3 regions of the Streptomyces sp. M41 genome follow, and region 1 is predicted to be linked to each of the others. Evidence: riboswitches for the same ligand, from Rfam matches in the RefSeq annotation. Region 1 holds a riboswitch; each other region holds the start of a gene.

Region 1 (7,497 bases):
GGTACCCGGCGCCCCTCCAGGCGGGCCAGGAACCGTTCGCACTGGGCGGGCGGGCAGATCACGTCGTCCAGGCCCTGGAGCAGCAGGAAGGGCACGGTGAGGCGGTCGGCGTGCGCGGCCGGCGACCGCTCGGCGTACCGCGCGGGGACCTCGGCGAGCGGGCCCACGAGGCTCTCCAGGTACTGGGACTCGAAGTCATGGGTCTCGTCGGTGCCCCAGCCGGCCAGGTCGAGGATCGGGTAGAGGATGGTGCCGCAGGCGTACACATCGGTGGTGGTGAGCGAGGCGGCGGCCGTCCAGCCGCCCGCGCTGCCGCCGCGGATGGCCAGCCGGGCGCGGTCGGCGGTGCCCTCGTCGGCGAGGGCGAGCGCCACCGCCGCGCAGTCCTCCACGTCGACCACGCCCCACTGCTCGCGCAGCCGGTCGCGGTACTCCCGGCCGTATCCGGTGGAGCCGCCGTAGTTGACCTCGGCGACGCCGATGCCGCGCGAGGTGAAGTAGGCGATGGCCAGGTCGAGCACGAGCGGCGCCCGCGACGTGGGGCCGCCGTGCGCCCACACCACATAGGGCGGCGGGGTGTCGCCGGGGGCCACGCAGCCGGGGTTGTGGGGCGGGTAGATGTGCGCGTGGACGTCCTGTCCGGCGGGGCCGGTGATGGTGCGGATCTGCGGTTCGGGGTAGTACGCGGGGTCGACGGCGTCGTCGTGCTCGGCTCCGATCACCCGGGCCCGGCCCGTGCGGGTGTCGAGTTCGACCACCTCGTGGGCGCTGCGGGGACTGGCGCCGACGGCGATGATCCGCTCGTCCAGCGCGGCGAGCGTCGGCTCGAACTCGGTCCAGGGGCCGGCCGCGTCGACGATCTCGCCGGTCTCGGGATCCAGCACGCCGAGGGCGGTGGAGCCACGGCCGTGCACGACGGCGATCAGCCCGCCGGCCAGCGGGGCGAACCAGCGCAGGCCGAGTTTCCACAGCGGCCCGGCGAACTCCTCCTCTCGCGTGCACAGGGGTTCGCCGTCGCGGTAGAGGTTCCACCAGCCGCCGCGGTCGCTGGCGTACAGCAGCCGGCCGTCGTCCGACCAGTCGGCCTGCGGGATCGACTCCTGCGGACCGCCGGCGACGGTCCGGGGGACGCCGAGGGTGCCGTCGGCGCCGATGTCGGCGACTAGCAGCTCGGTGCCGTCCCAGGGCATGCGAGGGTGGTCCCAGGCGAGCCAGGCGGCGCGCCGCCCGTCGGGCGAGACACGGGCGCCGGTGACGAACCGGCGCCGGTCGTCAGTGAGTTCGCGCACCGCTCCCCGGTCGTCGGCGGCCGAGCCGTCCAGCGGGACGGCGGCCAGGACGCGCCGGACGTCGGTGGGCCCCTCCCCCGTGAACTCCTCCAGTACGCACCACACTTCACCGCGATCGAGCAGCAACTGCGGCTCCGCCCAGCGCAGTCCACCGCCCACCGGCGACACAGGGGTCAGCGGACGCGGCTCGCCGCCCTCCTCGTACCGGTAGAGCCGCTGGTCGGCGAAGTCGACGAAGACGACGAGCGGCCGGCCGTCGGCCATCTCCCCGGCCCAGGGCTGTCCGCCGTACTCGAGGACCCGGCTGCGCACGTTCCACGGCGCGGGCAGGACCGACTCCTCTCGGCCGTCGGCCCGGCGCCGCACCAGCGTGCGCCGGCCGCCCTCCGTGGGCCGTGGCTCGGTCCACCACGCCTCTTCTCCGACGAAACCCACGTACTCGGGGTGCCCGTCGTGTGCCGCGGCGAGCGCCGCGTCGATGGGCGAGGGCCAGGAGCCGTACGCCAGTGTCCGCACTGTCTTCCCCACCTCGTCTAGGCAGTCCGCAGGAAACGGTCGAGTACCCGGACGCCGAAGTGCAGCGCCTCGACGGGCACCCGCTCGTCGACGCCGTGGAACATGGCGCCGTAGTCGTAGCCCTCCGGCAGCTTCAACGGGGAGAAGCCGTAGCCGGTGATGCCCAGCCGGGAGAACTGCTTGGCGTCCGTGCCGCCGGGCATGCAGTACGGCACCACGTGCCCCTCGGGCGCGAACTCCTCGACGGCGGCGCGCATCCGGGCGTACGTCGGCGAGTCCACGGGCGCCTGGAGGGCCACCTCGCGGTGCTGGAACTCCCAGTCCACGTCCGCACCGGTGAGCCGGTCGAGGGTGGCGCGGAACTCGTCCTCGCCACCCGGGAGATACCGTCCGTCGATGTGGGCGACCGCCTCCCCCGGGATCACGTTGACCTTGTAACCCGCCTCCAGCATGGTCGGGTTGGCGCTGTTGCGGACGGTCGCCTCGACGAGCCCGGCCGCCGGGCCCAGCTTCTCCAGCAGCCGGTCCACGTCACCGAGGTCGGTCTCCAGGCCGTACAGCGCGGCGAGTTCGACGAGGGCGGCGCGGACCGTGGGGGTCAGCCTCAGCGGCCATTCGTGGTCGCCGATCCGGGTGACGGCGGCGGCGAGACGGGTCACCGCGTTCTCCTTGTTGGGCCGGGACCCGTGCGCGGCCCGTCCCCGGGCGGTGAGCCGGAGCCAGCCGGTGCCGCGTTCCCCGGCCGCGATGGGGTAGATCTGCCGTCCGCCGCCGTCGTGGAAGGTGAAGGCGCCGGACTCGCCGATGCCCTCGGTGCACCCCTCGAACAGCCCGGCATGCCGGTCGGCGAGGAACCCGGAGCCGTCCTCGGCGCTCGCCTCCTCGTCGGCGGTGAACGCGATCACGACGTCGCGCCGGGGCCGTACGCCCTGCCGTGCCCAGGCCCGTACGACGGCCAGGATCATCGCGTCCATGTTCTTCATGTCGACGGCGCCCCGGCCCCAGACGACCCCGTCCCGGATCTCCCCGGAGAAGGGGTGCACGCTCCACTCGGCGGCCTGGGCGGGCACCACGTCGAGGTGACCGTGGACGAGCAGTGCGTCCGCCGACGGGTCGCCGCCCTCGACGCGGGCCACGACGTTCGTACGTCCCGGGGTGCGCTCCAGCAGGGTGGGCTCCAGGCCCGCCTCGGCCAGCCGCGCGGCGGCGTACTCGGCGGCGGGGCGCTCCCGGCAGTCCCCGCCGCCGCGGTTGGTGGTGTCGATGCGGATGAGGTCGGAGGTGAACGTGCCGACCTCGTCCAGTGCCTGCTGGTCAGCCATACTGCTCCTCCACCGCTGCCGAGGCGATCGTGGTCACTGCCTTGAAGGTACGGATTCCCTCGTACATGCGCTCGGTCGTGTACGCCACCTTCCGCTCCCCGATCCGTTCCACACCCGGGACTACGGTGACGGCCATGGCCAGATGCTCGGCGTCGAACTCGACGGCGACCGTGAACGGGCCGCCCGCGAGCGGTTCCTGACGAACCGCCAGCGCGGCCGCCCGCTCGGCCGCAGCGCGGATGTCGGCCGCGGTCCTGCCCGGCGTACGGCACACCGCCGCGTACCGCGAGACATGGTCCTTCACGGCGACCTTCAGTGCCTCGGGCGCGTACCCGAGCGCGTCCTCGCAGGCCAGGTCGTCGCCGGTGACGAGCACGACGGGGACGCCGTGCTCGGCGGCGACATGCGTGTTCAGCAGTCCCTCGCTTGCCCGGACGTCGTTCAGCCACACCCCTGTGATCTGGTTCGCCAGGTAGGTGTGCGCCAGAACACCCTCCATGCCGGCGCCCGTGTGATAGCCGACGAACGCGATGCCGTCCACGTCCCCGTGCTGGACGCCCTCGACCATGGAGAGCTCCTTGTGCCGGCCGGTGAGCATCTCGGCCCGCTCGTCCAGCCGTTCGAGCAGAAGATTGCGCATCGACCAGTGCGCCTCGTTGATGACGACGGCGTCGGCGCCCCCGTCGAAGAAGCCCCGCACGGCGGCATCGACGTCCGAGGTGAACATCCCCCGGCACCGCTCCCACTGCGGAGTCCCGGGCAGCACATCGCCCGGCCAGGTCACGCCGGTGGCGCCCTCCATGTCGGCGCTGATGAGGATCTTCATGCTCCGTCACGTTACGCGCCGATGGGGAGACTCGCCATGAAGCGGGCGAACGCCACTTTCACGCCCCCGAGGCGCGCTTGTCAGCCACCCTGTCCTGGCACTACTGTCACCACGCCTTGGTGAACGGGAAATCCGGTGTGATGCCGGTGCGGCCCTCGCCACTGTGAATCGGGAAGTCCGGCTCCAGCCCCTGCGGGCAGCCACTGGGTCTTCGGACCCGGGAAGGCGGAGCACGGGCGGTGGTACCCGTCAGCCAGGAGACCGGCCGGGGCGCGTCAACCATCCACGAGGTGCTGGAGAGGGTCTGCTGAGCCATGCACATAGCCGAGGGTTTCCTGCCTCCGGCGCACGCGGTCGCCTGGGGCGTCGCGTCCGCGCCCTTCGTAGTCCACGGAGTCCGTTCACTCACCCGTGAGGTCAGGGAGCACCCGGAGAGCACCCTGCTCCTCGGCGCCTCCGGAGCCTTCACGTTCGTCCTGTCCGCGCTGAAGCTGCCCTCGGTGACCGGCAGCTGCTCCCACCCCACCGGCACAGGGCTCGGCGCCATCCTGTTCCGGCCACCGATCATGGCGGTGCTGGGCACCATCACCCTGCTCTTCCAGGCCCTGCTGCTCGCGCACGGCGGTCTGACCACGCTCGGCGCCAACGTGTTCTCGATGGCGATCGTCGGGCCCTGGGCGGGATACGCCATCTACAGACTGCTGCGGCGCTACGACGTGCCGCTGATGGTCGCCGTCTTCTTCGGGGCGTTCGTCGCGGACCTGTCCACCTACTGCGTGACCAGCGTCCAGCTGGCGCTCGCCTTCCCCGACCCGAGCAGCGGGTTCCTGGGCGCGCTCGGCAAGTTCGGTTCCATCTTCGCGGTCACGCAGATCCCGCTCGCGGTGAGCGAGGGCCTCCTCACGGTGCTCGTCATGCGGCTGCTGGTGCAGTCCAGCAAGGGCGAACTGACCCGGCTGGGCGTGTTCCTCACCAAGAAGCAGTCCCGGACCCGGTCCGAGACCGAGACCGAGGCGGTGGCCCGATGAACAAGAACACGAAGATCAACGCCCTGCTGCTGCTCGTCGTGGCCGCGCTCGCCGTGCTGCCGCTCGCCTTCGGTCTCGGCGATCACAAGGAGGAGCCGTTCGCGGGCGCCGACGCGGAGGCGGAGACCGCGATCACCGAGATCAAGCCGGACTACGAGCCCTGGTTCACCCCGCTGTACGAGCCGCCGTCCGGTGAGATCGAGTCCGCCCTGTTCGCCCTCCAGGCCGCGCTCGGCGCCGGTGTCCTCGCCTACTACTTCGGTGTGCACCGGGGACGGCGCCAGGGTGAGCAGCGGGCGCTTACGCGGGTGGGGGACACGTCGGGCACGGCCGGTGACGCCGAGGAGAAGACGACCGAGAGGGCCTGACCTCTCGTGCTGCCGATCGACGCGGCGGCGCACAGCAGTCGCTGGCGCCGCCGTCACCCCGTGGACAAGGCCGTTCTCGGGCTGGGTCTCACCGTGCTCGCGATCTCGCTGCCGCCCTGGCCGGGCGCGGCCCTGGTGCTGGTGGCCTCCCTCGCGGTGCTGCTCGGGCCGGCGGGCGTGCCCGGGCGCCGGCTGTGGCGGGCGTACCGCGTGCCGCTTGGCTTCTGCGTCACGGGCGCGGTGACGCTGCTCGTGCAGGTCGGCGGGCCGGACGGTTTCGTGTCCCTCGCCGACGACGGTCCGCTGCGGGCCGGCGAGCTGTTGCTGCGTACCTCGGCCGCCTCGCTCGGGGTGCTGCTGTTCGCCTTCACCACCCCGATGTCCGATCTGCTGCCCCGTCTGGTCACGGCGGGGGTGCCCGCGCCCGTCGTCGACGTGGCGCTGGTGACGTACCGCATGAGCTTTCTGCTTCTGGACTCCGTGCGCCGCATCCGGGACGCCCAGGCGGCTCGGCTCGGCCACATGAGCCGGGCCGCGCAGTGGCGTTCCCTGGCCGGGCTCGGCGCCATCGCCTTCGTGCGGGCGTTCGACCGGGCCACCCGGCTCCAGGCCGGGCTCGCCGGACGCGGATACGACGGCACCCTGCGCGTCCTGGTGCCCGAGGCCCGGGTCTCCGTCCGTTTCACAGCCGCGAGTTGTGTCCTGCTGGCGGCGCTGGCCGCCCTCACCCTCGTACTGGAAAGGGCCCTGCCATGAGCGAGCCCACCGCCCTGGTCACCCTGCGGGGCGCCTCCTACGCCTACGAGGACGGCCCCCTGGTCCTCAGCGGCCTCGACTTCGATGTGCACGAGGGGCGCGCGCTGGCGCTGCTCGGCCGCAACGGCACCGGCAAGACCACGCTGATGCGGCTGCTCAGCGGCGGACTGCGCCCGCAGGAGGGCCGGTTGGCGGTGGAGGGTGTGCCGGTCCGCCATGACCGCAAGGGGCTGACCCGGCTGCGGACGACCGTCCAGCTGGTGGTGCAGGACCCGGACGACCAGCTCTTCGCGGCGTCCGTCGCCCAGGACGTGTCCTTCGGCCCGCTGAACCTCTCCCTGCCCGACCCGGAGGTGCGGGCACGGGTCGACGAGGCCCTCGCCGCCCTGGACATCACGGCGCTGGCCGACCGGCCCACGCATCTGCTGTCGTACGGGCAGCGCAAGCGCACCGCCATCGCGGGAGCCGTCGCGATGCGGCCCCGGGTGCTGATCCTCGACGAGCCGACCGCCGGCCTCGACCCCGACGGCCAGGAACGCCTGCTCGCCACCCTCGACGGGCTCCGGGCCAGCGGCACGACCGTGGTGATGGCCACACATGACGTCGATCTCGCCCTGCGCTGGGCGGACGACGTGGCGCTGCTGACACCGTCCGGCGTACGCACCGGCCCCGCGGCCACCATGCTGGCCCGCACCGACCTCCTTCAGCAGGCGGGGCTGCGGCTGCCCTGGGGCATCGCGGCCTCCGAGGTGCTGCGCGCACACGGGCTGCTGGACGACACGGCACCCGGCCCGCGCAGCCCGGACGAACTGGCGGCCCTGGCCGTACGAAGCGCACACGGGTGATACATCCCGCGACCGGACGGCCAAGACACGGCGGGCTGCTCGCTTCCCTGTTTCATGAGGTCGTACCCGACCGAAGCGAGGGAGCATGGCGGAAGGCACCGCGGACACCCAGCCACCCAAGGGCCTGAAGGCCGATGCGATCGGGTTCGTCGACGCACTGGTCATCGGGCTCAACGCCACGTCGCCCGCGTACTCGCTGGCCGCGGCCATCGGCCCGGTCGTGGCGCTGGTGGGAGTCTACGCGCCGGGCGTCATGCTCGCGTCGTTCGTGCCCATGCTGCTGATCGCATCGGCGTTCTACTACCTCAACAAGGTCGACCAGGACTGCGGGACGACGTTCTCCTGGGTCACGCGGGCGATGGGCCCCTGGGCGGGCTGGCTCGGCGGTTGGGCCATCGCCATGACCGGCGTCCTGGTGGTGGGCTCGCTGGCGGACGTCGCGGTGACCTTCGCCCTGCTCGCCGTCGGCCTGGACAGCTGGGTCGAGAACGAGTTCGTGCGCGAGCTGCTGACGGTGCTGCTCATCCTGGTGATGACAGCAGTGTGT
Region 2 (7,497 bases), 150 kb from region 1:
TGGAGGCGTACGCGGACGGCTGGGTGTCGCTCGGCAGGTACCTGAAGCCGCCGCCGGGGTTGATCTGCTGCGCGATCAGGAAGTCGACCGGGGTCTTGCCCATGGAGGTGAGGAAGTCGCCGGTCTGCGGGTTGATTCCGCAGGCGTTGAGGCCGGAGACGGCCCAGCCGTTGGAGTCGGTGTTGATGCCGTACATGGCGTTGAAGGCACCGCTGTTCGGCACCAGCTTGCTCTTGAGGAACGCCCTTGCCTGGACGATGTCGGTGTCGGTGTTCGGCACCCCCGAGACGCACAGCGCCGCCATCGCCGCACCGGCCATGTCGACATCGCTCGCGGCGGCCAGCTTGGCCGGGTCGCCCTCGGCCTTGGCGTAGTTCCAGCCGCCGTCGTCGTGCTGGTTGGCACGGATGCGGGTGACCATCGCGTTGCGCAGCGCCTGCGGAATGCGGGCCTGACCGGCCTGGGTCCTGGCGCCGCCCAGGGCGAGAGCGGCGAAGACGGTGCCGTTGAAATTGGCGGAGGGGCCGAAGTAGCCGGGCTCGGCGGTCTGCCAGTAGCGGTAGATGTCGGCGATCAGGTTGCGGGAGGCGGAGACGCGGGCCGGGTCGATGCCGGCGGCGTAGGCGTTGAGGGCGGCCCGCTCGTAGTCCGTGACGACGGGCGATGCCGACGGCCAGCTCGTCGTGGACAGCAGGTTGCGGTAGACGGTTCTCGCGTTCTTGCTTGCGTCGCCGCCCGGCGTGACGTCCACGGCGGCGGTTCCGGCGGAGGCGAACGCGCTGAACGCCCATTCGTTGGACAGCCCGGACCCGGCGTACGAACCGTCCGCGGCCTGAAGGGTCTTGAGGTAGGCGATGCCGTTGTTCTTGGCGGTGGCTATCTGTGCCGGGGAGGAGGTGGCCGACGCGGGGAGGGTGGTCAGGGCGAACACGCTGAGCGCCGCGGAAGCGACGAGTGCCGGGCGGCGAAGGGACCGGGGACGGGACATGGACGGCTCCTGAGAGTAAGGGACGTCGACCCCGAAACCCGGGCACGTACGGCGCGGCACCGGGTGCGGGCGCCGTCCGGGAACGCGTGGACCGGCTTCCAAAGGTGCATGCCCGCATGGGCATTCGGGCTCGGAACGACCCCGCCGTTCCACACCGCTGCGCGTCAGCCCCGGATTCACACCGGGTTCCCCCATGTGGCAGCCCAGGACGCTACTCGACTCCCGTGCCCGCCGCCAGACTTGTCTCGCCAGACTTGTCCCGGACGACCCCTTGCCACCCCTGTGCCTCTCCTTGACGCTGTCTGTGAACCATGTTCAAATCCGGCTGATACAGACGCAGTTCCAGGGGAAGCCGGTGTGACTCCGGCGCTGTCCCGCAACCATGAGCCCGGCGACCGCCGGGCGAGCCGGAACACCTGGCCGCGTGCTCTCAGCAACGAACGCAACGAAACGCAATGAACGCCGTCGCGGACTGCGGCGTGGTGCGACCAGCCGTCCCCGGCGGAAATCCCCCAGGTGACGGCCCTCACCCACGCCCTCGCCGTGTCGGCCACACAACGAGGGGCCGGGGGCCGTGGTGGGGACGGACAGACGCAGCACAACCGGACGCACGGGAAGCAGACCGGGGTCGTTGACGGCGCTGCTGTCGGCACTTGCGTTGCTCGTGGGGACCGCGGTGACGTTCCTCACCATCACCCCCGCCACGGCCGACCCGATCGGAGACTGCACCGCCACCCAGGGCGCCGTCGTCGCCGTCGACTTCGGGCCGTTCGGCGGCGAGGTCGTACGCGGCTGCGACACCACCCCCACCACCGGCTACGAACTCCTCCACGAGGGCGGCTTCGGCACCACCGGCACCGAGCACGACGGCCCCGCCTTCATCTGTCGCCTCGGCCACGGAACCTTCAACTCCGGTACGCAGTACCCGACTTCCGACAAGGAATCCTGCGTCCTGACCCCGCCGGCCACCGCCTACTGGTCCTACTGGACGGCCGCGCCCGGCCAGGAGGAGTGGTCCTACAGCCAGTACGGCGCCATGGACCGCAAGCTCAAGGACGGCGACGTCGACGCCTGGGTGTTCGGTGGCACCGATGTCGGCGGCTCCACCGGCAAGCCCACCTTCAGCCCCGACGACGTCCGCGCGGGCGGAGACAACGGCACCCCAGACCCCGGCACGCCCACCGGAGCACCCGGCGACGTGGCGCTGGCCGCCGCGGCGACCTGGCTCAAGGGCCGTCTGACGGACGGCGAACGCGTCGTCGACGAGGGCGCCGAGACCCCCAACTACCTGCTGAGCACCGAGACCGCGTACGCGCTCGCCGCCGCCGAGGGCAAGAGCGGGGTCCTGGAGAAGGTCACCGCCTTCCTCGCCGCCCACACCGGCGCCTACGCCTACCCGTCCGGCACCGACCAGGCGCCCGACGCCACCGCCGCCGCCCGCCTCGCCCTCCTCGCGGAGATCGCCGAGGGCGACCCGGCCGACTTCGGCGGCCACGACCTCGTCGGCGACCTGGCGAAGAACGTCTGCGCGGCGGGCCCCGAGTCCGGCACCCCGACTCCCGGCTGCACCGCCAAGGGCGACTTCCGCAACGCGGGCTACACCGACGGGCAGGCACTGTCCGTGCTCGCCCTGCTGCGGGCCGGCTCGACGCCGCCGGCGGACGCCGTCGAGCGTCTGACCCAGCTGCAGTGCACCAGCGGCGGCATCACCAGCGTCCTCATCCGCCCCGGCGAGAACTGCGACGGCGACCCGGCCACCACCGGCCTCGTCGCCCTGGTCCTGCACGAGGCGGGCGGCCACGAGGCGGCCGTGGCGAAGGCCCGTACGTATCTGACCAAGGCCCAGCGCGCGGACGGCGCCTTCACCGCGTACACGGGTTCCACCGTCGCAAGCGTCGCCGCGACCGGCTACGCCGCCCAGGCCCTGCGCGCGCTCGGCGAAACCGCCATCGCCGACGCGGCCGTGGGCTGGCTGTCGAGGCAGCAACTCGACGACGGCGGCTTCGGGTTCGAGGAGGGCGCCACGGAGTCCTCCCTCTACCCGACCCCGCCAGCGGTCCTGGCCGGCGCCGGCACCGATCTGACCGCGCTCACCACCAAGGAACCCGAGCCGACCGACCCGCCGACCACCGACGATCCGAGCACGCCGCCGACCGGCGGTGCGGGGCCCGACCTCACCAAAGGCGTCGCCTACCTCACCAGCGCCGCCAACCTCAAGCAGGGCCAGTACCACACCGCGGGATCCGGCACCTCCCGCGCCGACTTCGGCCTGACCATCGACGGCGCCTACGCTCTCGCCGCCACCGGCCTGAACAACGCCAAACTGCGCGGCATCGTCGACTTCCTCGACCGGGGAGGCAAGGACGGCGAGGGGCGCACCGTGCACGACTGGACCGGCGTCGGGACCGAACACGCCGTGGGCGGGGCCATCGGCAAGACCGCGTTGCTCGCCGAGGCGGTGGGCCGCGACCCGCGCGACTTCGGCGGTGAAAACCTGATCGCCGCGCTCGACAAGGCCGTATGCGCGAAGCCGAGCACCGCACCCGACCGCTCCTGCGCCGCGAAGGGCGCCTACACCTACGCGCCGAGCGTGTTCGCCCAGTCCCTGGCCGTCATGGCACAGGTGCGCGCCGGTGAGGAGGCCGCGGCCGAGGAGCCGATCGCCTATCTGGCCGGCCTTCAGCACGACAGCGGCGCCTGGCCGAGCCTGATTCCGTCCACCGGGGACTCCGACGTGGACTCCACGGCGATCGCCGCGATGGCCCTGGAGCTGGCCGGCGGCCACGAACAGGCCGTCGACAAGGCGCTCGGCTGGATCGCCTCCATGCAGCTGGCCGACGGCGGCTTCCCGGGCGCCGCCGGCAACTCGACCAACTCGGCCGCGCTGGCCGTGCAGGGACTGTCGCTGGACGCCTCCGCCCACACGGACGAGATCGCCGCGGCGCGGAAGTTCCTCGCCGCCCGGCAGAACCCCGACGGCGGCTTCGACGTGGCGAAGGAGGGCCAGCAGGGTTCCGATCTGCGGGCCTCCACGCAGGCGGTGGGCGGCGCCACCGGAGTCTCCTTCGGCGAGCTGGAGCGCAGCCTGGACGGCACATCGCCACAGCCCACGCCCAGCCCGAGCCCGAGCGGAACGGCCCCGGACATCGTGACGCCCGGTGACATTTCAGGCACGGGCGGAACGTCCGGCGGCACCGGTGCCCAGGGCTCGTCCGGCGGTCTGGCGTCCACCGGCGTCCAGGTCGCCGCCCTCGCGGCCGTCGCCGCGCTGCTGGTGGCCGCGGGCTGGCGCACGGTCGTCGTCGCCCGGCGGCGAGTCGAGGCGGGGGAGCCGGGGGAGTCGTCATGACGGCCGCAGCCCGTAACGTCGCCCGTACCGCCGTACGGCTCGCGGCGGCCCTCGGCCTCACCGCCGCCGCCCTCGCCGCGACCGTGGCCCCGGCCGCCGCCGCCCCGCAGCCCATGGGCCAGTGCACGACCACCTCCGGAGCCGTCCTCGCCGTCGACTTCAGCCACTGGGGCGGCCCGATCCTGCGCTCCTGCGGTACGACGCCCACCACCGGCTACGAACTGCTCAACCAGGGCGGCTGGCGCACCGCCGGTACCGGGCACGACGGCCCGGCGTTCATCTGCCGTATCGGCTACAGCGGTTACAAGAACGGCAAACAGTTCCCGACCCCGGCCGAGGACGACTGCGTCCTCACGCCGCCCGCGTCCGCCTACTGGTCCTACTGGCACGCCGACCCGGGCGAGGACACCTGGGAGTACAGCCAGCTCGGGGCCATGCTCTACAAGCCGAAGCCCGGCAGCGTCGACCTGTGGCAGTTCGGCGGCACCAACGTGGAAGGCACGGAGGGTCGGCCCTCCGTGACCCCGGACCGGTTGCGCGCCCACAACACCCGCCCGCAGGGCAACGCGGGCAAGCCGCCGTCCGACGACGAGGCACCCCCGCTCCCGCCGGATGTGGACACCGGCCCGGCGCCGGAGCGGCCGGTGCCCCGGCCGACGAAGCCCTCGCCGGCCGAGTCGACCCCGAAGAAGTCCAAGGAACCGAAGCCGACGAAGAGCGCCTCCCCTTCGCCGACCCCCAGCCCTTCGCCGAGCACCTCCGCCCCGGTCGACGCGACCGCCGCACCCAGCGCCGGTACCAAGGTCGTCGACGCCGCACCGGCCGCCGATGCCGAGCACGACCCCGGCTCGATCGGGCCGGTGGTCACCGGTGCCTCGCTCGTCCTGCTCATCGGCGGGGCCGCCGTCTACGCGGCCCGCCGGCGCCGCCGTACCGAGTGACCCGCGTGGCACGCACCACAGCCGACGCCACCCTCCCCCTGTCCGGGCCCGCACCGGACAGGGGCGGGCGGCGCCTGCCGCGCACCCTGCACCCGATGGCCTGGTGGATCTGGGCGCTCGCCCTCGCCACCGCCGTCAGCCGCACCAACAACCCGCTGCTGCTGTTCCTGGTTCTGGCCGTCCTCGGCTACGTCGTCTCAGCCCGCCGCACCGAGGCCCCCTGGGCCCGCGGCTTCAAGTACTACTTGTATCTGGCGCTCACGGTCGTCGCGATCCGCGTGGTCTTCCGCGCAGTGTTCGCCACCGGCATCACGCCCCACGATCACTTCCTGTTCTCTCTGCCACACGTACCGACCCCCGACTGGTACGCCGGCATCCAGATCGGTGGACCGGTGTCCCTGGAGGCCCTGCTGTCCGCCGCGACCGACGGACTGCGGCTGGCCTGCATGCTGTGCTGCATCGGCGCCGCCAACACCCTCGCCAATCCCAAACGCGCGCTGCGTGTGCTGCCCGGTGCCCTGTACGAACTCGGCGTCGCCGTCACGGTCGCGCTGAGCGTCGCCCCGCAGCTGGTGCACAGCGTGCAGCGCGTCGTTCGCGCGCGGAAGCTGCGGGCGGGCAGTACGAAGGGCCGCCGTGCGCTGCGCGGCATCGTGGTCCCCGTACTGGAGGACGCCCTGGAACGCTCGCTGCGGCTGGCCGCCGCCATGGATTCCCGGGGCTACGGCCGGGCCGGTACCGCCACCCGCCGCTCCCGCCGTGCGACCGGGGTGCTGATGCTCCTCGGCATGTGCGGGCTGTGCGCCGGCGCGTACGGGCTGCTGGACGCCACCGCGCCCGCCTTCGTGGGCCTGCCCGCCATGGGCTGCGGAGCAGTGCTGTGCGTGGCGGGCCTGCGTCTCGGCGGGCGGCGGGTCACCCGCACGAGTTACCGGCCCGACCCGTGGCGGCTGCCGGAGTGGGCCGTCGCCGCGAGCGGCATGGTCGCGGCGGTCCTGCTGTTCGCGAACCTCGGCTACAACCCCGCCGAACTCAACCCCTCCTTCTACCCGTTGACCTGGCCAACCCTGCCGCTGGTGCCGACCGCCGCCATCCTGCTCGCGGGAACTGCCGGATTCCTCGCCCCGCCGCCGACCCCGCCCACCCCGCACCGCCTCCCCACGAAAGCCGAACCCGCGTGATCACCTTCGACCAGGTCACCATCCAGTACGACGACACGGCCGAGCCCGCCCTGCACGACGTGAACCTCACGGTCGAGGAGGGCGAGCTATGCCTGGTCGTCGGCCACACCGGCGTCGGAAAGTCGACCCTGCTCGGCGCCGTCAACGGCCTCGTCCCGCACTTCACCGGCGGCATCCTGTACGGCCGAGTCACCGTCGACGGCCGTGACACCGCCCACCATCCGCCCCGCGAACTGGCCGACGTGGTGGGCGTGGTCGGCCAGGACCCGATCGACGGCTTCGTCACGGACACCGTCGAGGAGGAACTCGCCTACGCCATGGAACAGTTGGCGATCCCTCCGGCGACGATGCGTAAACGCGTCGAGGAGACCCTCGACCTGCTCGGCCTCGCCGACCTGCGCCACCGCGCCCTGTACGAACTCTCCGGCGGCCAGCAGCAGCGCGTCGCCATCGGCTCCGTGCTCACGGCTCACCCCCGGGTCCTGGTGCTCGACGAGCCGACCTCGGCCCTGGACCCGACGGCCGCAGAAGAGGTCCTCGCCGCCGTCACCCGGCTCGTCCACGACCTGGGCGTCACGGTCCTGCTCGCCGAGCACCGCCTGGAACGCGTCGTCCAGTACGCCGACCGGATCGTCCACCTACCGGGCGGCGGCCGGGTGACGAGCGGACCACCCGCCGACATCCTGCGCACCTCGGACATCGCGCCGCCGATCGTCGAGCTGGGCCGGGCCGCCGGCTGGTCACCGCTGCCCCTGTCCATCCGCGACGCCCGCCGCGCCGCCGCACCCCTGCGCACCCGGCTGGCCCACCGCACTCCCGCCCCGGTACGGCCGCTCCCAACCGTCGACCGGCCACGGCTGCTGACCGCGCGGGGCGTCACGGTCACCTACCGGGGCGTGCCCGCTGTGCGCGAGGTCGATCTCGACCTGCACGAGGGTGAGGTGACGGCGCTGATGGGCCGCAACGGCTGCGGCAAGTCGTCCCTGCTGTGGGCCCTTCAGGGCTCCGGGCCGCGCCGAGCCGGCACCGTGCGTCTGG
Region 3 (7,497 bases), 130 kb from region 1:
TTGTGTAGGGAGCCCCGCTGAAGTGGACGAACTCGCAGGTCAGGCCACGCCTCATGGCCCGGTGGGCGGCCACCGGGGAATCGAATCCGCCGGACAGCAGCACCAGGGCGCGTCCGCTTGAACCGACGGGCAGGCCGCTCAAGCCGGGGTGCCGGGTCCAGGAGAGGTACGTCTCCTTGCGGTCGATCTCGATGGCCAGCACGATGTCGGGCCGGGTGAGATCGACGCGCAGTTCGGGAACCTCCTCCAGGACCCGGGCTCCCACGTGCCCCGCCACCCGGGACGAGGTCAGCGGGAACTGCTTGTCCCGCCGCTTCACCCGTACGGCGAACCCGCTGCCCGGCCGCTGCCCGCCCAGCGCCTCGACAGCTGCCCGGGTGATCTCCTCCAGAGTGCTCGGCACCCGCACGGCCGGCTCGACGGAGTTGAAGCCGATCACCCTGCGCGCCCGCTCCACCAGCGCTTCCTGCGGGACCTGTCCGCCCAGGACGGTGACGTTCTGGGCGGTCTTGATCCACGTCGAGCCGCCGATCCCGCGCAGCGCGACGCGCAGGTTGTCGTGCAGCCGCTCGGTGAAGCGGTGGCGGTTGTGTCCCTTGAGGAAGATCTCACCGTGCTTGAGCAGCACACAGGGGCCGTAGGAGGAGGTCATGGCAGTGCCTCTCAGAAGTCCCAGTCGTCGTCGGCGGTGTCCTCCGCCTTGCCCATGACGTAGGAGGAGCCGGACCCGGAGAAGAAGTCGTGGTTCTCGTCGGCGCCGGGCGACAGCGCCGCGAGGATCTCCGGGTTGACCTCGGTCTCGTCCGCCCCGAAGCGAGCCGGGTAACCGAGGTTCATCAGTGCCTTGTTGGCGTTGTAGCGGACGAATACGGCCACGTCGTCCATCAGCCCGAGCGGCTCGTACAGCTCGCCCGAGTACTGGAGCTCCAGCTGGTACAGCTCCTCCAGCAGTGCGTGCGTGAACTCGCGCATCTCCTCCTGCTCGGCCGTCGACCGATTCTCCAGGCCGCGCTGGTACTTGTAGCCGGAGTAGTAGCCGTGCACCGCCTTGTCGCGCAGGATCAGGCGGATCATGTCGGCGGTGTTGGTGAGCAGGGCGTGGGTGGAGAAGTGCAGCGGGAGGTAGAAGCCCGCGTACAGCAGCAGCGACGACAGCAGGGTGGAGGCGACCTTCCGCTTCAGCGGGTCGTCGCCGTAGTAGTACTTCAGAACCGTCTTGCAGCGCTGCTGGAGGACGTCGTTGTCCACGGCCCAGCGGTAGGCGTCGTCGATCTCCGGGGTGTTGGAGAGGGTGGAGAAGACGGACGAGTAGCTGCGGGCGTGCACGGCCTGCATGAAGGCGATGTTGGTGTAGACGGCCTCCTCGTGCTCGGTGCGCGCGTCCTGGATCTGCACGATCTCGCCGACCGTGGCCTGCACGGTGTCGAGCATGGTCAGACCGGTGAACACCCGCATGGTGAGCGTGCGTTCCGCGGCGGTGAGCCGCTGCTGCCAGGCGTTCACGTCATTGGAGAGCGGAACCTTCTCGGGCAGCCAGAAGTTGGCGGTGAGCCGGTTCCACACCTCCAGGTCCTTCTCGTCGGTGACGCGGTTCCAGTTGACCGGGCGCAGGCGGGCGGCGGGGTCGTGGCGGTAGGACGGGGGTGTGACCGACAGTTCGGTCAGTGGTGCCGGGGTGGTGGTCATCGTCGGTGCTTTCGCGTGCGGTGGGGCGGAGGGCGTCACAGGGTGCAGGACAGGCAGTTCTCGATCTCGGTGCCCTCCAGGGCCTCCTGGCGCAGCCGGATGTAGTAGAGGGTCTTGATGCCCTTGCGCCAGGCGTGGATCTGCGCCCGGTTCAGGTCGCGGGTGGTGGCCGTGTCGCGGAAGAAGAGGGTGCAGCTCAGGCCCTGGTCGACGTGCTGGGTGGCCGCCGCGTACGTGTCGATGATCTTCTCGTAGCCGATCTCGTACGCGTCCTGGAAGTACTCCAGGTTGTCGTTGTCCATGTGCGGCGCCGGGTAGTAGACGCGGCCGAGCTTGCCCTCCTTGCGGATCTCCACCTTGGCGGCGATCGGGTGGATGGAGGCGGTCGAGTCGTTGATGTAGCTGATGGAACCCGTGGGCGGCACGGCCTGGAGGTACTGGTTGTAGATGCCGTGCTCCTGGACGGACCGCTTCAACTCACGCCAGTCGTCCTGCGTGGGGATGCGGATACCCGCGTCGGCGAAAACCTCCCGCACCCGCTCGGTGGCCGGCTCCCACGCCTGCTCGGTGTACTTGTCGAAGTACGAGCCGTCGGCATACGCCGTGGTCTCGAACCCGTCGAAGGCCGTGCCGCGCTCGATCGCGATCCGGTTCGAGGCACGCAGCGCGTGATAGGCGACCGCGTAGAAGTACATGTCGGTAAAGTCGACGCCCTCTTCGCTGCCGTAGTGGATGCGCTGCGAGGCGAGGTAGCCGTGCAGGTTCATCTGGCCGAGGCCGATGGAGTGCGTCAGCCGGTTGCCGTGTGCCACGGACGGGACCGCGTCGATGTCCGACTGGTCGGAGACGGATGTCAGGCCCCGCACCGACGTCTCGACGGTCGCGCCGAAGTCGGGGGAGGCCATCGCGGCGGCGATGTTCAGCGAGCCCAGGTTGCAGGAGATGTCCTTGCCGACGGTCTCGTAGCCGAGCGAGGCGTCGTAGGTGCTGGGCGTGTTGACCTGAAGGATCTCCGAGCACAGGTTGGACATGTTGATCCAGCCCGGGATCGGGTTGGCCCGGTTCACCGTGTCCTCGAACAGCAGATACGGGTACCCCGACTCGAACTGCAACTCCGCGATCGTCTTGAAGAACTCGCGGGCGCTGAGCGTGGTCTTGCGGATGCGAGGGTTGGCGACCAGGTCGTCGTAGTGCTCGCTGACGGAGAGGTCGGACAGCGGCTTGCCGTACTCGCGCTCGACGTCGTAGGGCGAGAACAGGTGCATGTCCTCGTTGCGCTTGGCGAGTTCGAAGGTGATGTCCGGGACGACGACACCCAGGGAGAGGGTCTTGATGCGGATCTTCTCGTCCGCGTTCTCCCGCTTGGTGTCCAGGAACCGCATGATGTCCGGGTGGTGCGCGTGCAGGTACACCGCGCCCGCGCCCTGGCGTGCGCCTAGCTGGTTGGCGTACGAGAAGGAGTCCTCAAGGAGCTTCATCACCGGGACGACGCCCGAGGACTGATTCTCGATCTTCTTGATCGGGGCGCCCTGTTCGCGCAGGTTCGTCAGGAGCAGGGCGACTCCACCGCCGCGCTTGCTGAGCTGGAGCGCGGAGTTGATGCCGCGTCCGATGGACTCCAGGTTGTCCTCGACACGGAGGAGGAAGCAGGAGACGAGCTCGCCGCGCTGGGCCTTGCCGGCGTTCAGGAAGGTGGGGGTGGCGGGCTGGAAGCGGCCGGTCATCATCTCGTCGACCAGCCGGGAGGCCAACTGCTCGTCACCGGCGCCGAGATACAGGGCGGTGGCGACGACCCGGTCCTCGTAGCGCTCCAGGTAGTGGGAGCCGTCGAAGGTCTTCAGCGTGTACGAGGTGTAGTACTTGAACGCGCCGAGGAAGGTGCGGAAGCGGTGCTTGTGGGCGTACGCCTGCTGGTGGAGGCTCTCCACGAACTCCCAGGCATAGGCCCGGATCGGGGCTTCCTCGTAGTAGTCGTTCTCGATCAGATAGTCGATCTTCTCCTTCAGTGACCCGAACTCCACCGTGTTCGGGTTCACATGCTGGAGGAAGTACTGGCGTACGGCCTCGCGGTCCTTGTCGAACTGGATGTGGCCGTCGCAGTCGTACATGTTCAGCAGGGCGTTCAGCGCGTGGTAGTCCTTGCGCGTGCCGACCGACTCGCGCTGCGCGGTGATCACGCCGCTGCCGAGGAGCGTCGTGTCCAAAACCTCTGAAGTCCTTCCCTCACGGCGCGGACGTCGCGGTCCGTGCCCAGCAGTTCGAATCGGTACAGCTCGGGGACCCGGCACTTGGCCGAGATGACCCGCCCGGCAAGGCAGTAGTCCGCACCGAAGTTGGTGTTGCCCGAGGCGATCACCCCGCGCAGCAACGCCCGGTTGGCCTCGACGTTCAGGAAGCGGACCACCTGCCTGGGGACCGCACCCGCGCGCTCGCCGCCGCCGTAGGTCGGCACGATCAGCACATACGGGTCGGTGACCTGGGGCATGCCGTCGCGGTGCGGGTGCAGGGGGATCCGCGTGGCGGGCAGGCCCAGCCTCTCCACGAAGCGCTTGGTGTTCTCCGAGACGCTGGAGAAGTACACGAGACCACTCATCGACCACCGCCTCCTCTCGCTCGTTCCCGTGTCGTCCGTCCGAGGACCGGGAGGGGAGGAGCGTCGCGGCGCGTACGGCGAACAGCCGGGCGGCGGCGGAAACCTGTACGCCACGCCTGACCCGGGGCCGTGCGACTGCCACGTGGCCCTCCCTCGGGGCCTCGGAGCGCGTGCGCCGTGTCGTCGGCGTACGCACCGGTGGCAGGTCTTCGGACTCACGGGCCCACCCTCCTGACCGGAGGACACCTACTGGCCGTCGCTTCCCAGACCCGGTACGTCGGGCCCAGTGCGTATGACGGCGGTCGTTCCCGCTCACCGCTGCGGGGCAGTCCCGGATTTCCACCGGGTTCCCTCTTGCCTCGCCGACACAGAGGTGCCTGGCGAACCACCAGCACGATCAACACTACATCTAGAACGAGCTGAGTCCAGCCACCCCCAGATGTTGTGTTGGCGAGTGAAGTTAGGTATACCTAAGTCGGCCTTGGGGTGCGGGGGCGACGAGGGTCCGAGGCGCGTCCCGCGCCGGTGACGGCCCGTACCCGATGGGCCCGTCGCCGTATCTCGGCCACGAGCGCCGCCTGGCGGTGCCGAGGACCGAGGGGCGGGAAGGCATCGTGCGGTTCGGCTGGGGATTCGCCGTCGAGTTCCGCGGCGAGACCATCGAGGAACTCGGTCATGTCGACGAGCGCGTCGCGCAGCGCGCGCATCTTGGCGGTCTGGCTGCCGAGTTGTCTGCGCATGGCGAGCAGGCTCTCGAAGTCCTTCGCCGACACGGCGACCATGGGCCGGCCGTCCACCATGACCTCTCGCGCTTTGTGCCTCACCGATGAACCCCCTTGTGCTTGTGGCCGTGGCGGTACTGCTCGTCGGGGCCGAGGCGCTTGTGGCGCCCCGGCCCTCGGGATGTGCGGATCAGGACTCGGACAGCTCGCCACGCACCGTGCGGGCCGCGGCGACCAGGTTCTCCAGGGAGGCGCGGGTCTCGGGCCAGCCGCGGGTCTTCAGGCCGCAGTCGGGGTTGACCCAGAGCCGTTCGGCGGGGATGGCCTTCAGTCCGGTGCGCAGGAGTTCCGCCGCCTCCTGGGTGCTCGGCACCCGCGGCGAGTGGATGTCGTAGACACCCGGCCCCGCCTCGCGCGGGTAGCCGTGGGCGGCGAGTTCGCGGGCGACCTGCATGTGGGAGCGGGCGGCCTCCAGGCTGATGACGTCGGCGTCGAGGTCGTCGATGGCCTGGACGATGTCGCCGAACTCGGCGTAGCACATGTGGGTGTGGATCTGGGTGTCCGGCCGCACAGAGCTGGTGCTGAGCCGGAACGCCTCGGTCGCCCACGCGAGGTAGGCCGGGTGGTCGGCGGAGCGCAGGGGCAGGGTCTCGCGCAGCGCGGGTTCGTCGACCTGGATGACCGAGGTCCCGGCGGCCTCCAGGTCGCTCACCTCGTCGCGCAGGGCGAGGGCGACCTGGCGGGCGGTGTCGCCGAGGGGCTGGTCGTCGCGGACGAAGGACCAGGCGAGCATGGTGACCGGTCCGGTGAGCATGCCCTTGACCGGGCGGGAGGTGAGGGACTGGGCGTACGTCGTCCAGCGCACCGTCATCGGTTCGGGGCGGGAGATGTCGCCGGCCAGGATCGGCGGACGGACGTAGCGGGTGCCGTAGGACTGGACCCAGCCGTGCTGGGTGGCGAGGAAGCCGGTGAGCTGCTCGGCGAAGTACTGGACCATGTCGTTGCGTTCGGGCTCGCCGTGCACGAGGACGTCGATCCCGGTCTTCTCCTGGAAGGAGATGACTTCCTGGATCTCGGCCTTGATGCGCTCCTCGTAGCCGGCCGTGTCGGTCCGCCCGCCGCGCAGGTCGGCGCGTGCGGTGCGCAGTTCGCCGGTCTGCGGGAAGGAGCCGATGGTGGTGGTCGGCAGCAGGGGAAGGCCGAGATGGGCGCGCTGGGCGGTGGCCCGCTCGGCGTACGGCTGGGAGCGGCGGGCGTCGGCCTCGGTGACGGCGGCGGTACGGGCGCGCACGGCCGGGTCGTGGGTGATCGGCGAGCCCGCGCGGGAGGCCAGGTCGGCCCGGTTGGCGGCGAGTTCGGCGGTGATCGCGCCCGTGCCCTGGGCGAGGCCCTTGGCGAGGGTGACGATCTCGGCGGTCTTCTGCTTGGCGAAGGCCAGCCAGCGCAGGATCTGCGGCTCGATGTCCCGCTCCAGGGCCGTGTCGATCGGCACGTGGAGGAGGGAGCAGGAGGACGACACGTCGACGCGGTCGGCCAGCCCGAGCAGGGTGCCGAGCGTGGCGAGGGACTTCTCGAGGTCGTTGACCCAGATGTTGCGGCCGTTGACCACGCCGGCGACCAGGCGCTTGCCGGGCAGTCCGCCGACGGCGGCGAGCGCGTCGAGGTTGGCGGCGGCGGACTCGGTGAAGTCCAGGGCGAGGCCGTCGACCGGTGCCTTGGCCAGGACGGGCAGGGCGTCGCCGAGCCGGTCGAAGTACGAGGCGACCAGCAGCTTCGGCCGGTCGGTGAGGGCGCCGAGATCACGGTAGGCGCGCTCGGCGGCGTTCAGCTCGGCCGGGGTGCGGTCCTGGACGAGGGCGGGTTCGTCGATCTGGACCCATTCGGCGCCGGCGGCGCGCAGGTCGGCGAGGACCTCGGCGTACACCGGCAGCAGGCGGTCCAGCAGGGTGAGCGGCTCGAAGTCCGCGGCCACGCCGGGGGCGGGCTTGGCGAGCAGCAGGTAGGTGACCGGGCCGACCAGGACGGGGCGGGCGGTCAGGCCCTGGGCGAGGGCTTCCTTGAGTTCGGCGACCTGCTTGGCCGAGTCGGCCGTGAAGACGGTGTCCGGGCCCAGCTCCGGCACCAGGTAGTGGTAGTTCGTGTCGAACCACTTGGTCATCTCCAGCGGCGCCACGTCCTGGGTGCCGCGCGCCATGGCGAAGTAGCCGTCGAGGGTGTCGGCCGTGACGGCGTCCCGGTGGCGCTCGGGGATCGCGCCGACCATGACGGTGGTGTCCAGGACGTGGTCGTAGTACGAGAAGTCACCGGTGGGGACCTCGTCGATGCCGGCCTCGGCCAGCTGCTGCCAGTTGGTACGGCGCAGGTCGGCGGCAGTGGAGCGGAGGGTGTCCGCGGTGACGCGGCCCTTCCAGTAGCCCTCGATCGCCTTCTTCAGTTCCCGGTTCTGTCCCTGGCGGGGGTAGCCGTACACGGTGGACCGTGTTGCCGCGGCTGCGG

The links. Region 1 has a riboswitch for cobalamin ahead of ACHBTE_RS01015 (energy-coupling factor ABC transporter permease). Riboswitches for the same ligand answer to the same signal wherever they lie in the genome.
Region 2: it holds a riboswitch for cobalamin, as region 1 does, so the genes downstream of both, ACHBTE_RS00300 (prenyltransferase/squalene oxidase repeat-containing protein) here and ACHBTE_RS01015 (energy-coupling factor ABC transporter permease) in region 1, are expected to answer to the same signal.
Region 3: it holds a riboswitch for cobalamin, as region 1 does, so the genes downstream of both, nrdI (class Ib ribonucleoside-diphosphate reductase assembly flavoprotein NrdI) here and ACHBTE_RS01015 (energy-coupling factor ABC transporter permease) in region 1, are expected to answer to the same signal.

Annotation. Positions count from the first base shown of each region.
Region 1 is NZ_JBIMKE010000001.1:212,492-219,988, reverse strand. Features, by position in the region: gene ACHBTE_RS01030 (LpqB family beta-propeller domain-containing protein) at 1-1,817, opposite strand, end outside; gene ACHBTE_RS01025 (M20/M25/M40 family metallo-hydrolase) at 1,823-3,127, opposite strand; gene ACHBTE_RS01020 (M55 family metallopeptidase) at 3,120-3,953, opposite strand; cobalamin riboswitch at 4,032-4,238, shown strand; gene ACHBTE_RS01015 (energy-coupling factor ABC transporter permease) at 4,268-4,981, shown strand; gene ACHBTE_RS01010 (energy-coupling factor ABC transporter substrate-binding protein) at 4,978-5,349, shown strand; gene cbiQ (cobalt ECF transporter T component CbiQ) at 5,356-6,105, shown strand; gene ACHBTE_RS01000 (energy-coupling factor ABC transporter ATP-binding protein) at 6,102-6,950, shown strand; gene ACHBTE_RS00995 (APC family permease) at 7,036-7,497, shown strand, end outside.
Region 2 is NZ_JBIMKE010000001.1:63,290-70,786, forward strand. Features, by position in the region: gene ACHBTE_RS00295 (hypothetical protein) at 1-988, opposite strand, end outside; cobalamin riboswitch at 1,107-1,180, opposite strand; cobalamin riboswitch at 1,295-1,427, shown strand; gene ACHBTE_RS00300 (prenyltransferase/squalene oxidase repeat-containing protein) at 1,620-4,337, shown strand; gene ACHBTE_RS00305 (hypothetical protein) at 4,334-5,278, shown strand; gene ACHBTE_RS00310 (energy-coupling factor transporter transmembrane component T) at 5,275-6,459, shown strand; gene ACHBTE_RS00315 (ABC transporter ATP-binding protein) at 6,456-7,497, shown strand, end outside.
Region 3 is NZ_JBIMKE010000001.1:81,351-88,847, forward strand. Features, by position in the region: gene thiI (tRNA uracil 4-sulfurtransferase ThiI) at 1-652, opposite strand, end outside; gene nrdF (class 1b ribonucleoside-diphosphate reductase subunit beta) at 664-1,686, opposite strand; gene nrdE (class 1b ribonucleoside-diphosphate reductase subunit alpha) at 1,722-3,863, opposite strand; gene nrdI (class Ib ribonucleoside-diphosphate reductase assembly flavoprotein NrdI) at 3,860-4,279, opposite strand; cobalamin riboswitch at 4,462-4,684, opposite strand; gene ACHBTE_RS00390 (hypothetical protein) at 4,750-5,103, opposite strand; gene metE (5-methyltetrahydropteroyltriglutamate--homocysteine S-methyltransferase) at 5,192-7,497, opposite strand, start outside.